3 regions of the Paenibacillus sp. FSL R5-0473 genome follow, and region 2 is predicted to be linked to each of the others. Evidence: riboswitches for the same ligand, from Rfam matches in the RefSeq annotation. Region 2 holds a riboswitch; each other region holds the start of a gene.
The links. Region 2 has a riboswitch for cyclic di-AMP ahead of MKY28_RS25970 (3D domain-containing protein). Riboswitches for the same ligand answer to the same signal wherever they lie in the genome.
Positions count from the first base shown of each region.

Region 1: it holds a riboswitch for cyclic di-AMP, as region 2 does, so the genes downstream of both, MKY28_RS08735 (3D domain-containing protein) here and MKY28_RS25970 (3D domain-containing protein) in region 2, are expected to answer to the same signal.
Region 3: it holds a riboswitch for cyclic di-AMP, as region 2 does, so the genes downstream of both, MKY28_RS15550 (C40 family peptidase) here and MKY28_RS25970 (3D domain-containing protein) in region 2, are expected to answer to the same signal.

Region 1 covers NZ_JBBORL010000001.1:1,989,957-1,994,206, forward strand. Annotated here, with positions in the region: gene MKY28_RS08725 (ABC transporter substrate-binding protein/permease) at 1-1,306, shown strand, start outside; gene MKY28_RS08730 (amino acid ABC transporter ATP-binding protein) at 1,293-2,015, shown strand; cyclic di-AMP (ydaO/yuaA leader) riboswitch at 2,234-2,430, shown strand; gene MKY28_RS08735 (3D domain-containing protein) at 2,433-3,107, shown strand; gene MKY28_RS08740 (polysaccharide deacetylase family protein) at 3,215-4,006, opposite strand; gene lpdD (prenylated flavin chaperone LpdD) at 4,162-4,250, shown strand, end outside.
Region 2 covers NZ_JBBORL010000001.1:5,883,516-5,887,765, forward strand. Annotated here, with positions in the region: gene rsmA (16S rRNA (adenine(1518)-N(6)/adenine(1519)-N(6))-dimethyltransferase RsmA) at 1-114, opposite strand, end outside; gene rnmV (ribonuclease M5) at 119-664, opposite strand; gene MKY28_RS25970 (3D domain-containing protein) at 820-2,004, opposite strand; cyclic di-AMP (ydaO/yuaA leader) riboswitch at 2,278-2,531, opposite strand; gene MKY28_RS25975 (TatD family hydrolase) at 2,773-3,543, opposite strand; gene MKY28_RS25980 (HD domain-containing protein) at 3,876-4,250, opposite strand, start outside.
Region 3 covers NZ_JBBORL010000001.1:3,590,375-3,594,624, reverse strand. Annotated here, with positions in the region: gene MKY28_RS15575 (YkvI family membrane protein) at 1-63, opposite strand, end outside; gene MKY28_RS15570 (xanthine phosphoribosyltransferase) at 268-849, shown strand; gene MKY28_RS15565 (hypothetical protein) at 947-1,276, shown strand; gene MKY28_RS15560 (hypothetical protein) at 1,396-1,614, shown strand; gene MKY28_RS15555 (carboxymuconolactone decarboxylase family protein) at 1,756-2,085, shown strand; gene MKY28_RS15550 (C40 family peptidase) at 2,159-2,623, opposite strand; cyclic di-AMP (ydaO/yuaA leader) riboswitch at 2,629-2,760, opposite strand; gene pelA (pectate lyase) at 3,189-4,142, shown strand.

The DNA of each region.
Region 1 (4,250 bases), 3.9 Mb from region 2:
TAAAGTGATTAATGGCAAAGATGAAATCGTTGGCTTCGATATAGAGATCGCCAAAGAGATTGCCAAAGATCTTGGCGCTGAGCTTGTGATTGAGGATATGGGCTTCGACGGTCTCCTGCCTTCATTGCAGAGCGGGCGTGTTGATCTGGTGATTTCAGGTATGACGCCGACGGATGAGCGGAAGAAAAGTATCGATTTTTCCGACACCTATTATAAATCAAAACAAGTGATTATGGTTCGAAATGTGGATAAAGACAAATATCCAACTATGGCAGAACTTGAAAATGCGAAGATTGGCGTTCAGAAAGGCTCCATTCAGGAAACGATCGGACAGAGTATTCCAGGAGCGAAGCTTACTGCGCTGGATAAAATCTCGGATATCGTGCTTCAACTGCAAACAAAACGCATTGATGCGGCAATCGTTGAAGATACCGTTGCTGCAGGTTATCTGGACGATATCATTGGACTTGCTGCTGCTGTTCCGGACGAAGAACAAGCAGAAGCGGCAATCGGGATTCGTAAAGGTAATACCGAGCTGCTAGCTGCAGTAAATGGAACACTGGAGCGACTGAAAAGCGAAGATAAAATCAATCAGATGGTGACGGACGCCAGCCTCTTGATGGCGGATAAAGCGAACAAATCACAAAATATTTTCCAAGTATTCTGGGAGTACAAAAGTTTCTATGCTACAGGTGTAGGATACACACTTCTGTTGTCTGCACTTGGGGTTATCTTCGGGGTAATTATTGGATTGATCATCTGTTTGTTCCGTTTGCATGACGCTGCAATCTTGCGCTGGATCGGTACGGCATACGTTGAAGTGATCCGTGGCACACCGATGCTGGTACAATTGATGATTATTTACTATGGTTTTTCTCTGAGCTTTGGCATTAACTTCACTGCACTTCAGGCAGGTATCATTACGCTTTCAATCAATAGTGGTGCCTATCTGGCGGAGATTTTCCGTGCAGGTATCCAAGGTGTGGATCGTGGTCAGTTGGAGGCAGCGCGTTCATTAGGTATGGGAAGAGGCGCCGCGATGCGTTATATCATATTGCCACAAGCCTTCAAAGCTGTATTACCAGCGATCGGTAATGAATTCATAACCATCATCAAAGAATCCTCCATTATCTCCGTTATCGGTATGGTGGACATTATGTATCAGGCAAGTGTAGTCAAAAACATTACGTACCAAGGCTTGAGTCCATTTTTGATTGCAGCAGCCATCTACTTTGTAATGACGTTCATTTTGTCCAAGCTGCTGGGACGACTGGAAAGGAAGTTGAGTGCAAGTGATAGACGTTAGACAATTACACAAATCTTATGGTAATAACGATGTGCTTAAGGGCATTAACGTGACGATTGGCAAAGGTGAGGTTGTTGTAGTCATCGGCCCTTCCGGTTCAGGTAAAAGTACTTTCTTACGTTGTCTGAACCTGTTGGAACAGCCTACCTCAGGAGAGATTGATTTTGAAGGCGTGTCAATCACGGACCCCAAGCATAACATTAACGCAACTCGTGAGAAAATGGGCATGGTGTTCCAGCACTTCAACCTGTTCCCACACAAAACGGTAGAGCAAAACATCACGATTGCTCCAATTAAAGTGAAGAAACAATCCACTCAGGAAGCGGAGAAAATTGCTGCTGATCTGCTTAACACCGTGGGCTTGTACGATAAAAAAGATACATTCCCGAATCAGCTGTCTGGTGGACAGAAGCAGCGGATCGCCATTGCTAGAGCATTGGCCATGCAGCCGCATGTGATGCTGTTTGACGAGCCTACGTCGGCACTGGATCCTGAGATGGTCGGCGAAGTGCTGGATGTCATGAAACGTCTTGCAGAAGGCGGAATGACGATGGTCATCGTAACCCATGAGATGGGTTTCGCACGTGAAGTGGGAGACCGCATCTTGTTCATGGATGGCGGGGTTATTGTGGAAGAGGGAACACCTGATGAGGTGTTTGGAGCACCCAAAAATTCACGTACACGTGATTTTCTTGCGAAAGTACTCTAAACGATGTGATCAAATAGCGTTACTGACTTCGAGTCGGTAACGCTATTTTTTATGGATAATAATGACGTATGGATTCGGAAAAGTAACTATTCTGTTACCAAATGTAAAGGAATCGGGTCAACCAAACTTTCTGAATTAACCAGTATTCTTACAAATGCTTACATGCTAAAAACCATTTGGTAAGAATTACTACAAGTTCAGGTTACAAAATTGTGATATATTGAACTCTGCCGAAACTTCCGGACAGGGAGTGCGGGGGATGTAACGATGCAGATTGTGCAGGGGGAAGATCTACAGCACACTGCTTGGGGTGAATTAGGGGTACATAACGTTTCAAATGTAATGAAGAACCTATAGGGTGGGCTCCTCATCCGAATCCGACAACTAACTTCGCAGGCACAATGAGGGAGGAAGACCATGATTAACAAGAAACGTATAGCCAAAACAGCAGTAGCATTATTGACAACAGCAATGCTCATTCAAGCCGTTCCGGCTCACGCCGATTCAGTTCATGTGGCCAAAGAAGGGGATACCTTCTACACCTTATCAAAACAATATGGAGTAGCAATGAACACGTTGGTTAAAGCAAACAACGACATTTCACCTTACAACATTTATGGTGGTTTGAAAATTACGATTCCCGGTAAGGCAAACAATGTAGCAGCTGCTGCGGCAACGGAGAGCAAGACCCAAGCGAAGACTGTTACTACAGCGAGCTTGGACGTTAACGCAGATAACAAAGTGGTTCAAGCCTGGGGTAAAACATTCGATTACAGCAAAGCCGTTAACGTGAAAGCAACGGCATACTCTGCAGATCCGTCTGAAAATGGAGGCTGGGGTGCAGTCGATTATTTCGGAAATGACCTTGAACTGGGCACGATTGCAGTTGATCCAAGTGTAATTCCACTTGGAACCAAAGTACTGGTAACTGGTCACAGCCATCCAGGATTGCCAAAACAGGCTTTTGTAGCCACAGCGCGGGATGTGGGCGGTGCAATCAAAGGTCACCGGATTGATATCTTTATACCGGGTAGCAAACAGTCTGTAAGCTCATTTGGATTTCAGGATATCGAGCTGTACATTCTGAAGTAGAGAGAAAATAACATTTTAAATGAATTCAAACAGGGTGTCTGCCAGTCGCTAATTCGCGATTGAACAGCACCCTTTTAATATTCTCATTTATTTCTATCACGGTCATCTTAATCTTTGGCCTTTGGCAATCCCAGCATTTCGTCCAAGGTGACCAGTTCATATCCCCGATTACGTAGTTCCTCAATAATTTCAGGCAAAGCCTCAATCGTGCCGTTCAGGTTTGACCCTACACCGCCTCCAGCATGTTGCAGAACGATGGAGCCGGGTTTTACGGCAGACAGGATATTATCTTTCACCTGTTCCTTTGAAAGGCCTTTCCAGTCCAGGGAGTCTACGTTCCAGTTCACAATGCTATAGTGTTGTTTGGCAGCCCATCTCAGCTGTTCTTCATTAATGTCTCCATAAGGTGGCCGAATCATCTTGGGCGTATAACCCGCCAAACGTTGAATAATATCCCCGGTATGTAAAATTTGTTTGCGAAAGGCATTCATCGACAGCTTACTGAATTCAGGATGATTGTAGCTGTGATTACCAACCATATGCCCTTCCTTAACAATGCGTTTCACTAGATCCGGATGTTTCTCAGCACGACTACCCACGATGAAGAATGTAGCTCTGACATTGTATTTCTTCAATACATCCAGCACTTGTGGAGTAAACCGTGGATCAGGTACATCATCAAAAGTCAGTGCAACCTTCTTGGTTGAAGGACCATTGGTTTTGAACGTATCGGCATATTTTTGACGTAACTGTCCCAATGTCAGTTGTTCTTCTTCTGCAGAATCCGAACCTGATACTGATTCACTTGATGGGCTTGAAACATCCCGCGATGAAACTGGAGCATGATATCCCCCTAGAAAAATAACGATAACCATCAGCATAATGAGGCGTACGCGCATAATAACGGCCTCCTTTTCCAAAATGACGTTCTCCTTGGTATGCCCGGGGGTTCCATAAAATATGCGCAGTGTGAGAAGTTTCATTGCGGATTTAGCTCATGACAGCCATAATTCCTCCATATATAAACATATAGAAAAGGGTAGGTGGATAGGATATGAGTACATATGATTTGAAATCCATACGTTTACAGGTGATTGAAGCAGGAGAGGATAAGGTTTTTCTTGTTACCGGAGGAAAGGCGCA
Region 2 (4,250 bases):
ATCGATCAGAAAGTTCTGACCCAGACTTTTCTTAAATGAGAATCCGTGTCTTTGAATAATCTCTTTCGTACGCTTGGGCGTTGCAATTTCAATCGTCTCTTCCATGTTCTTCATATGCTCACAATCCTTCACGTTCAATTTGCGCTAATGCTGTAGAGAATTCTTCCCGTGTAATCTGAAATACACTGAGACGTTTGTGGAACTGCTTCCCGTTACAATAACCGATGCCTAGCAGATTGCCCATCTCCATGCGACGTGCAGCAGCCTGCGGATGCACGATAAGTCCTGCCGCGATCAGGTCCTCCCAATCGATCAGGCTCGGAGCACCTTCGTATGAAGTATGTACGCGCGCCAGAGCATGACGGATCGCCTCTGGTGAGGCATTCTCCACCCCAATGTCCCCTTTGCGCGTTGCATCGGCTTCCGGAATGAAGGCATGTTTGCAGCCAGGGACCTTGTTCGCAATAATTTTACGAATGCGTTCGCCAGCATGATCCGGATCTGTCAGTACAATGACTCCCCGTCTCTCCTGAGCAAGCGCAATCCGCTTCAGAATGCGTTGGTTGATGGCTGATCCACCTGTTTCTATGGTATCGGCCTCCACGGCCCGACGGATAGCTACCGTATCGTCACGGCCTTCCACCACAATGACTTCTTTTATCATGTTCCATTTCTTCCTTTCTAACGCAAAAAGAAGAGGAATATCCTCTTCTCTGCCAAACGGCGGGGGAGACTGAATTCAGACTCCTCCGCCGCATATTCCGCATGAATCATTCATGCAACTATTTTATAGCATTCCCATTTCAAAGTAAAACGATTTTAGTTCGCTTCCGGCTTCACCGGACCGATCACGTAGACCGTTTTGCCTTTCTTACGTCCAAAATTCAGGGCATGCTTCACACTGTCATAATACACATCAATTTTGTTGCCTTTAATGGCACCGCCTGTATCTTCCGCACGACGGAATCCCAGACCTTCGATATATACCCACCAGCCAATTGGAATGACTTTGGGATCAACCGCAATGGTGCGTCCTTCTGTTACACGAGTACCAGAAGCCGTTTTAGTACCAATGCCAGGCTCTTCGGAAGAGTAGGCAGTCATGGATACATTTTTAAGTACTTTGGAGTATTTAAAAGAAGTTCCGGATACGGTAATTACTTTGCTGCCCGAGGCAGATGTTTTCTTCGAGTTCGTTGTTGTAGCCTTTTTGGTTGTTGACGTTTGAGCCGATACGGTCTGAATCTCAGGTTCCTTCACGACCGGTTTTGCTTTGGTGCCGACAGCGATCACTTTATCTACACGATTATTAGCGACAGATTTGCCAACCATTTTTTTGGAGACCAATTCTCCATCCTGAAATACCTTTTCGATATGCTGTACAATTGTGCCTTCTTTGCCGTTCACAACGACACGGTTATCACCTTTGTACAAGCTAGGGTCAGCCGTTTTAATGACTTTGTAAGCGATCGGTTGCTCTACATCCACTGTACGCTTTGTTACGCGCACTACACGAATCTTCATCTCCGCTTTGATAGCAGTTCCAAGCGCCGGATACACTTTATCATTACTTTCAACTTGAATACCTGATTTTTGAATTGCATCTTCTACCGATGAATCGGTTGTATACAGAGTCTTGGTGTCTCCGTCTGCCGTAATGTTAACTGGAACGGCCCGCTCAATAACGATTCGGTCTCCATCTGTTAACGCCCCATTCATGGACATGGATACCTTATCGTGAGGGCTGACTGTGATCGACTGCTCCTCCAGCATTTCCTGAAGCATTCCTGTACGAGTCTCTACCACCTGAGCTTTGCCATCAATAACCAGTGAAATTTGTTTCCCGGCCTGACCGTAAACGACTAACAAGATCATGATTGTAAGCGCAATTGAGAAAATCGCGATCAATGCCATTTGACGCATGTTCTCATGCTTCCACCGCAACGCGAAAGACTTACTGGATGATCGTGACTCATGGGTCTCTTCTGGTTGGAATGTGCCCACTTCTCCGTCCTCCTTCATAGCCTCGCCGTCTAAAGTAATGCATGATGTCTTTGACGTGACTATACCAAATTTTCTACAGAACACAGATTGGACCAACATAATCCGGTTCTGCACCATGAATCAATCTTCGCAACATGATGTCATCCTCCTGAATACCTACCGTATGATGACAATATTTCTTTTATTCAAAAACAAAAAAGCCAAAGAAAGAGTGTAAGAGGAACTCTTTCGTGGCTTCCGAATGATTCTGAATATCGGAAATTCATGCACGAGGTTGCCTCTCTTTTTCCGCTTGCGAGGTTAGCTGTCGGGTTCGGGCGAAAGAGAGCCGCCCTATCTTGGGTCACCCGCTCATGGCGGACGCCCTTGAATTCACCCCGAGACCCAAAGAAGAAATCAAATACGGCTTCGCAGTTCCCTTCGCTGCTTTTGGGTCAGCGAACGTTGCGCATCGGCCAAATACACCGATGTTTAAGCCCTATTGGTTCCCCCGCTCTCCGATAACGGAGACTCAGCGAGACTGATTCATGAAAGTAATGTTGTTTCATCGGAAAGTGTCCCTTTGTTCATCCCCCGAACATCTGTCCAATTTTCCGCACAACAATTCACTGAAAAGATGATATCCTGTTTTGATGCATGTTGTAAAGCGTTGATCAAGTACGTTTTTCTGAATATTTGGTTAAAATATTGTAATATTCTTGATTTATTTGGATCAAAGGGCAAATTACCTCCGCTTACCTGCCTTTTTCACCTCATTTGCTCGTTTTTTTAACGAATCCCAAATCGTTCCATGGCATTTTTGGTTGTTATTGCAGCAATTTCCTCCACCGAAATGCCTTTAATTTCCGCAGCTGCCTCTGCAACCAGACGTACATGCGCTGTCTCATTTCGCTTCCCACGATAAGGGTGCGGTGTCAAATATGGAGCATCTGTTTCAATGAAAAACCGATCCATAGGAACCTTCTCCAGCACCTCTTTGGGTTGCTTTGCATTTTTGAATGTGATCGGTCCTCCGAAGGAGAGATGGAAGCCCATATCGAGACAACTTTTTGCTGTTTCCCAGCTGCCCGAGAACGAGTGCATCACACCACCAACTTCGCCCGCCTTCTCTTCACGCAAAATTCTTATGATATCCTCATGTGCATCCCGATTATGGATGACAATTGGCATGTTCACTTCACGCGCCAAAGCAATTTGTTGTCGTAATACGCGATGCTGTATTTCTTTTGGTGAAGTATCCCAGTGATAATCCAATCCAATCTCACCGATTGCAACCACTTTTTCATGCTTGCATAAAGATGCAATCCACTCCAAATCGCCCTCCTGCATTGTGATCGCATCTACGGGATGCCACCCTACAGCTGCATATATAAAGTCATACGTTTCGGCAAGTTTCATTGTGGTTGGAATTGTCTCCCGGTTAAAGCCAATGTTGATCATGCGACCAACTCCTGCATCCACAGCACGCTGAATCATGTCCTCGCGGTCCTCGTCGAATTGTGGTGCATCCAGATGTGTATGTGTGTCGAACAGCATCATGTCTGTATCTCCCTTCATGTCGAAATAACGACTATCTTCTTTTTCAAAATCCAATTTGTAAAATTCAATAATTCAATGACTCATACATAAAACATTTTGGGTATCTGTGTATTACATCATTACGTTTGTTTCTTCACAAATACAATATATAGAAGATATACGGATATTCTGATCTATATATTGTTGATTGTGCTCATTCTGTCTACTTGCATTTACAAAATTATGTCGATCTACATATACTCCCCATTAAAGCAGATTACTGTATCATGGAAAATAGCTCTTTTAGAAAGTGTTTTGATATCGAAATTCTTCATCGGATTATACCCACACGATTACAAGAAATAGGGGCGTATATGTGACGGTAATTCGTGAATAATCGCATCCACCTTGTTTTGCGGGTAATACAAATGATGTTTCCCTCGGTGAAGCCCACTGATGGAACGGACAATGTCAGATACTTCTGACAACTCACGTAAATTGTCCTGTCGATCCAGAAGAAGAATCTGCTTATCTGTGGATTCATCCGGACGAAACACATCATACGGATTATCCGAAGGAAAATCAATTTCAAGATCATATTCGGGATCGAGGCCAGCCTGTACAAAAGCTTCCCGAATCTCTTCCATCATTGTCAAGTCGACCTGTTCAAGCTCTACATACTTATATAACTTGCGATCCATAAAACGTTCGCATAACTCACTCAGAAC
Region 3 (4,250 bases), 2.3 Mb from region 2:
GGCTCCGACAACCGTTCCGATGTATGTAAATGCGATCTGCAGCACCCGAAATGCCTGTTTCATGTGTTTCCCCTCTCAGGCCCCTGTATAGTTTGGACATGCGGGTACCATGGTACAAGGTATGCTTGACCCACGAAAGTCATGACAATCGATAATGAGCTTTGGCTTGAATTACGTCTCAAGGACAGCGCCCAGGCAATTTCGCTTGAACTTATAGATAGATATATGATACTTTTACCTCATAGGATAGGCTTGGGAGGTCAAATCATGGAATTATTGAAACAACGAATATTACAAGAAGGTGTGGTTATCTCGGATCAAGTATTAAAGCTGGATGGTCTGTTGAACCACCAGATTGATCCTGCATTAACGATGGAGATGGGACGTGAGTTTGCTGCCCGTTTTCGTGAAAGTGGAGTAACTCGGGTAATCACGGTAGAATCCTCAGGGATTCCGGTTGCTTTTGCAGCAGCCTATGAACTTGGGGTGCCCCTTGTATTCGCCCGTCGTAAAAAAACACTTCTGGCTGATCCTGATGCTTACTGTGAACGTGTACCGTCCTTTACCAAAGGAATTGTAACTGACATTATGGTATCCCGCGAGTTCATTCATGAGAATGACCGCATTTTGTTCATTGATGATATCATTGCCAATGGAGATGCCGCTCGTGGCGTCATCAAAATTATCGAGCGTTCCGGTGCGGAACTCGTCGGATTCGGCGTTGTGGTCGAGAAAAGTTTTCAGGCGGGGGCACGCACGATTCGTGAACAGGGTATTCCGGTGGAAGCCTTGGTACGCATTCGTTCCCTGAACGATGGAACAGTACAATTTGACGATAACGAAATGTGACATTTTAAAGGAATAGGGCCTATTTTTTGAACTATGCCTTTGCATGACCGCCGATTTCATTTATAATGGGGTTATGTTAGGGAGAGGAGGCAACACCATGGGGAACCAACCGGCAACAGAACAATTTTTTAATGATAAGCTGGCGGAATCGAAAGTTCATTTTGAACGTGCCCTGGATTGTAAACATACGGAATTCGATGACCTTTATCCCTATATGATTGAACATCCTCAATTTTTCTGGTACAAACGCTATGTTGCCTGGTCAGAATTACTGACGATTGTAGGCTTGTGCGAAGAGTTGTCCTTCTCTTGGAAAGAACAATTTACACCGCATCAAGTGGAGTACCTTGAAGAACGTGTGATGTCCGCCAAAGTGCTTGATTTTTGGTTCGAGAAGAACGACAGCAAAGAGCACGCGCAGCGGTAACTTTCAGTCGGGACATAATTTCGAATGACATGACAGTCCAATACAGTCACGTGAGACCTAAATGACTTTTCATTTAGGTCTCTTTTTGTAAATAAATTTGAAATATAGGAGCCATGAAGATGATTAGTGATACAGAATTGGACGCCCTGCGTCTGTCAGGTGAGAAAGTTAGAGTAGTACGGGACGAGCTGGAATCGAACGATGTGAAAGGGATTGTGGTTGCCTGGGATGGCGAGCAGGTACTTATCCGTCGTCAGAATCGACGTGTCGTTAAGCTGGACCGAGGTTACAGCTATCAGCTGTTCAGCGAGCCGCGCCAGAGTCCACTTAGTGAGTAACAGCTTATAATTATGGCAGAGCCATGCGCGTTAAATGTTTGGAATTACCATGATTTCTTGGCATAAATGGCTCACTCGGGAGAGAAGATAGGTACAGTGAGGAAGATCTGTAACTATAGCCGAGAGGGTGTGCTACAAGCCATGACATTGATGAATGATAAAGTTCATGCCTACAAGGATCAGATTGGAGCATTAAGCGATGTGCTGCCAGGTGTGGTGAAGTCGTATCATGAGTTTACCGGAGAATGTTTCCAATCTGGCGTGATTGATGCGAAGACAAAACAGCTAATTGCGCTTGGCATTGGATTATTCGCAAACAATGAGGTATGTACCTTCTACCATGTAGAAGAAGCCCGGGCCAAGGGAGCAACAGATCAGGAGATTATGGAGACCGTTGCGGTGGCCGGAGCTGTTGGAGGAGGACATGCCCTGTCTCAGGGTGCGATGCGAGTGCAGAAGGCGCTGCATTAGTAAGCAATGCAACATACATTTTTAAGTGCAAAAAAGGCATCCGGTTAATAACCGATGCCTTTTTGTATGTGAATCACATTTTACCTAACATTTTATCATACATAAACTGTCCAGTTACCCGACGTGCTGTTACATAACGATCATTGAAGTATGGATTCGATAACTTCGTGATGCTTACACCTTTACTGCTGGAGGCATGAGCGAATTGTCCGCCGCCGATATATACACCTGTATGTGAAATGCCTTTGCCTGTTGTATTAAAGAACACCAGATCACCTGTCCGAACATTGCTCTTGGATACGGGAGTACCTGCTTTGGCTTGCTGCTGCGAAGTACGTGGTAATTCAATGCTGTATTTGTTGAAAAGATATCTCATAAAACCAGAACAGTCGAAGCCGGCTACAGTTGTGCCACCCCATTTGTAAGGAATACCTGTCATGTTGTTCACTACGGAGTTGATACTGCTTGCCTCTGTGCTTGTTGCCCCGGATGTAAATAATACAGCTGCTCCAAAAATGGAGATAATCAGTTTTTTCAAAATCAATGTTCTCCCTTCGATGCCTACGGAGTTAGCTAAGGGTTCGGTAGAAGGTTCCCTATATTTCCTATGTATAAGAATAATTCACCCAAATTGGTTCCCCCGTTTTCAAACATGAAACTCGGCAATGAATAATTAAGTTTTTGTAACTATTTGAAACTATATTGCATAAATGCGTAATTGTCAAACCCATTTAAACCCTTTCTTAATACCTCAATGTTAGCGGAATTAAGGTTTTTATATGAAAAAAGGGATCGAGTTTGGGTATCATTCATGACAAAAACGTCATTATTGATTCGTGTAAGACGAATTTTGATAAATAGATAGGTTTGTCATGAGTTAAAAGAACTATTCCGTTATGTAGAATTAGAGAGATTATATTCATTAAGTTGCATATATTGACAAAAATCGATTTTTTGCATATTATCTGATTATCCAATCCACATATTGGATTAAAATTGATTTTATTATGCGATAAATACAAATAAAGGAGGTTTAGAGACGCGTATCATAGGTAAAGTAGAAGTGGAAGATTTATAAAAACGAACATAGGAGAGTGTTACATTTGAAAGCGAAGAAAATAATTACTTTTGTCCTGGCATGTACGATGGTGTTCTCAGCAGTTGGAATGGCAGTTCTCCCTGTAGGGACGGTATCTGCTGCAGATGCGTCGGGTACTACAGCGAGTATTTCTGATATTTTGAAGAACCAGCTGCCGGATGGAGGTTGGAGAAAAGATTATAAACAGACAAGTGGAGAGTGGGCAAAGTCCACGATAGACAACAAGGCTACATACTCAGAAATTAGAAGATTGGCGAAGGAATTTAAAAAGACGAATGATCCGCGTTACTCCACAGCTGCAATCAAAGGAATTAACTTTTTGATCAACATGCAGTATTCAAACGGCGGGTGGCCACAAGTTTACCAAAGCTCCGGATACCACAAGCACATCACTTACAATGATGATGCCATGATTAATGTAATGATCATGCTGGATGAAGTAGCGGCACGCAAAGGTGATTTCTCATTTATCGACAGTACACTTGCTAACCGCAGTAAAAATTCAGTTGCCAAAGGTGTGGAGGCGATTCTGAATACACAGGTCGTTTCAGGTGGTAAGCTGACAGCATGGGGACAACAACATGATTCCAGCTCTCTTAAACCAGCGAGCGCAAGAATCTACGAAGTGCCATCGCTGACAGCTGGAGAGAGTGTAACGATTGTTAAATTTCTGAAAACCAGACCTGCTAACGCTAAAATTACCGCATCCATTAAAGGAGCGGAGGCTTGGTTTAACAAAGTGAAAATTACGGGTTACAAGTATGAAAGAGCTAATGGAGATAGTAAAATTATCGCTGATTCCAAAGCTGCACCAATTTGGGCACGCTTCTATGAGATCGGAACGGATAAACCAATCTTTATTGGTCGTGACGGGGTAGTTAAATACAAATTAAGTGATATTGATAAAGAAAGAAGAGGCGGTTATGCATGGTATGGCAACTGGCCTTCCAAGCTGTAATTTGTAGTATGCTTCCGTATTAATGAACCAAACTATTAGCAACAGTTAAAGGTAAGGCCCGAATCGACATGGACGTCTGATTCGGGCTTTATTGTTATTATTTTCAGT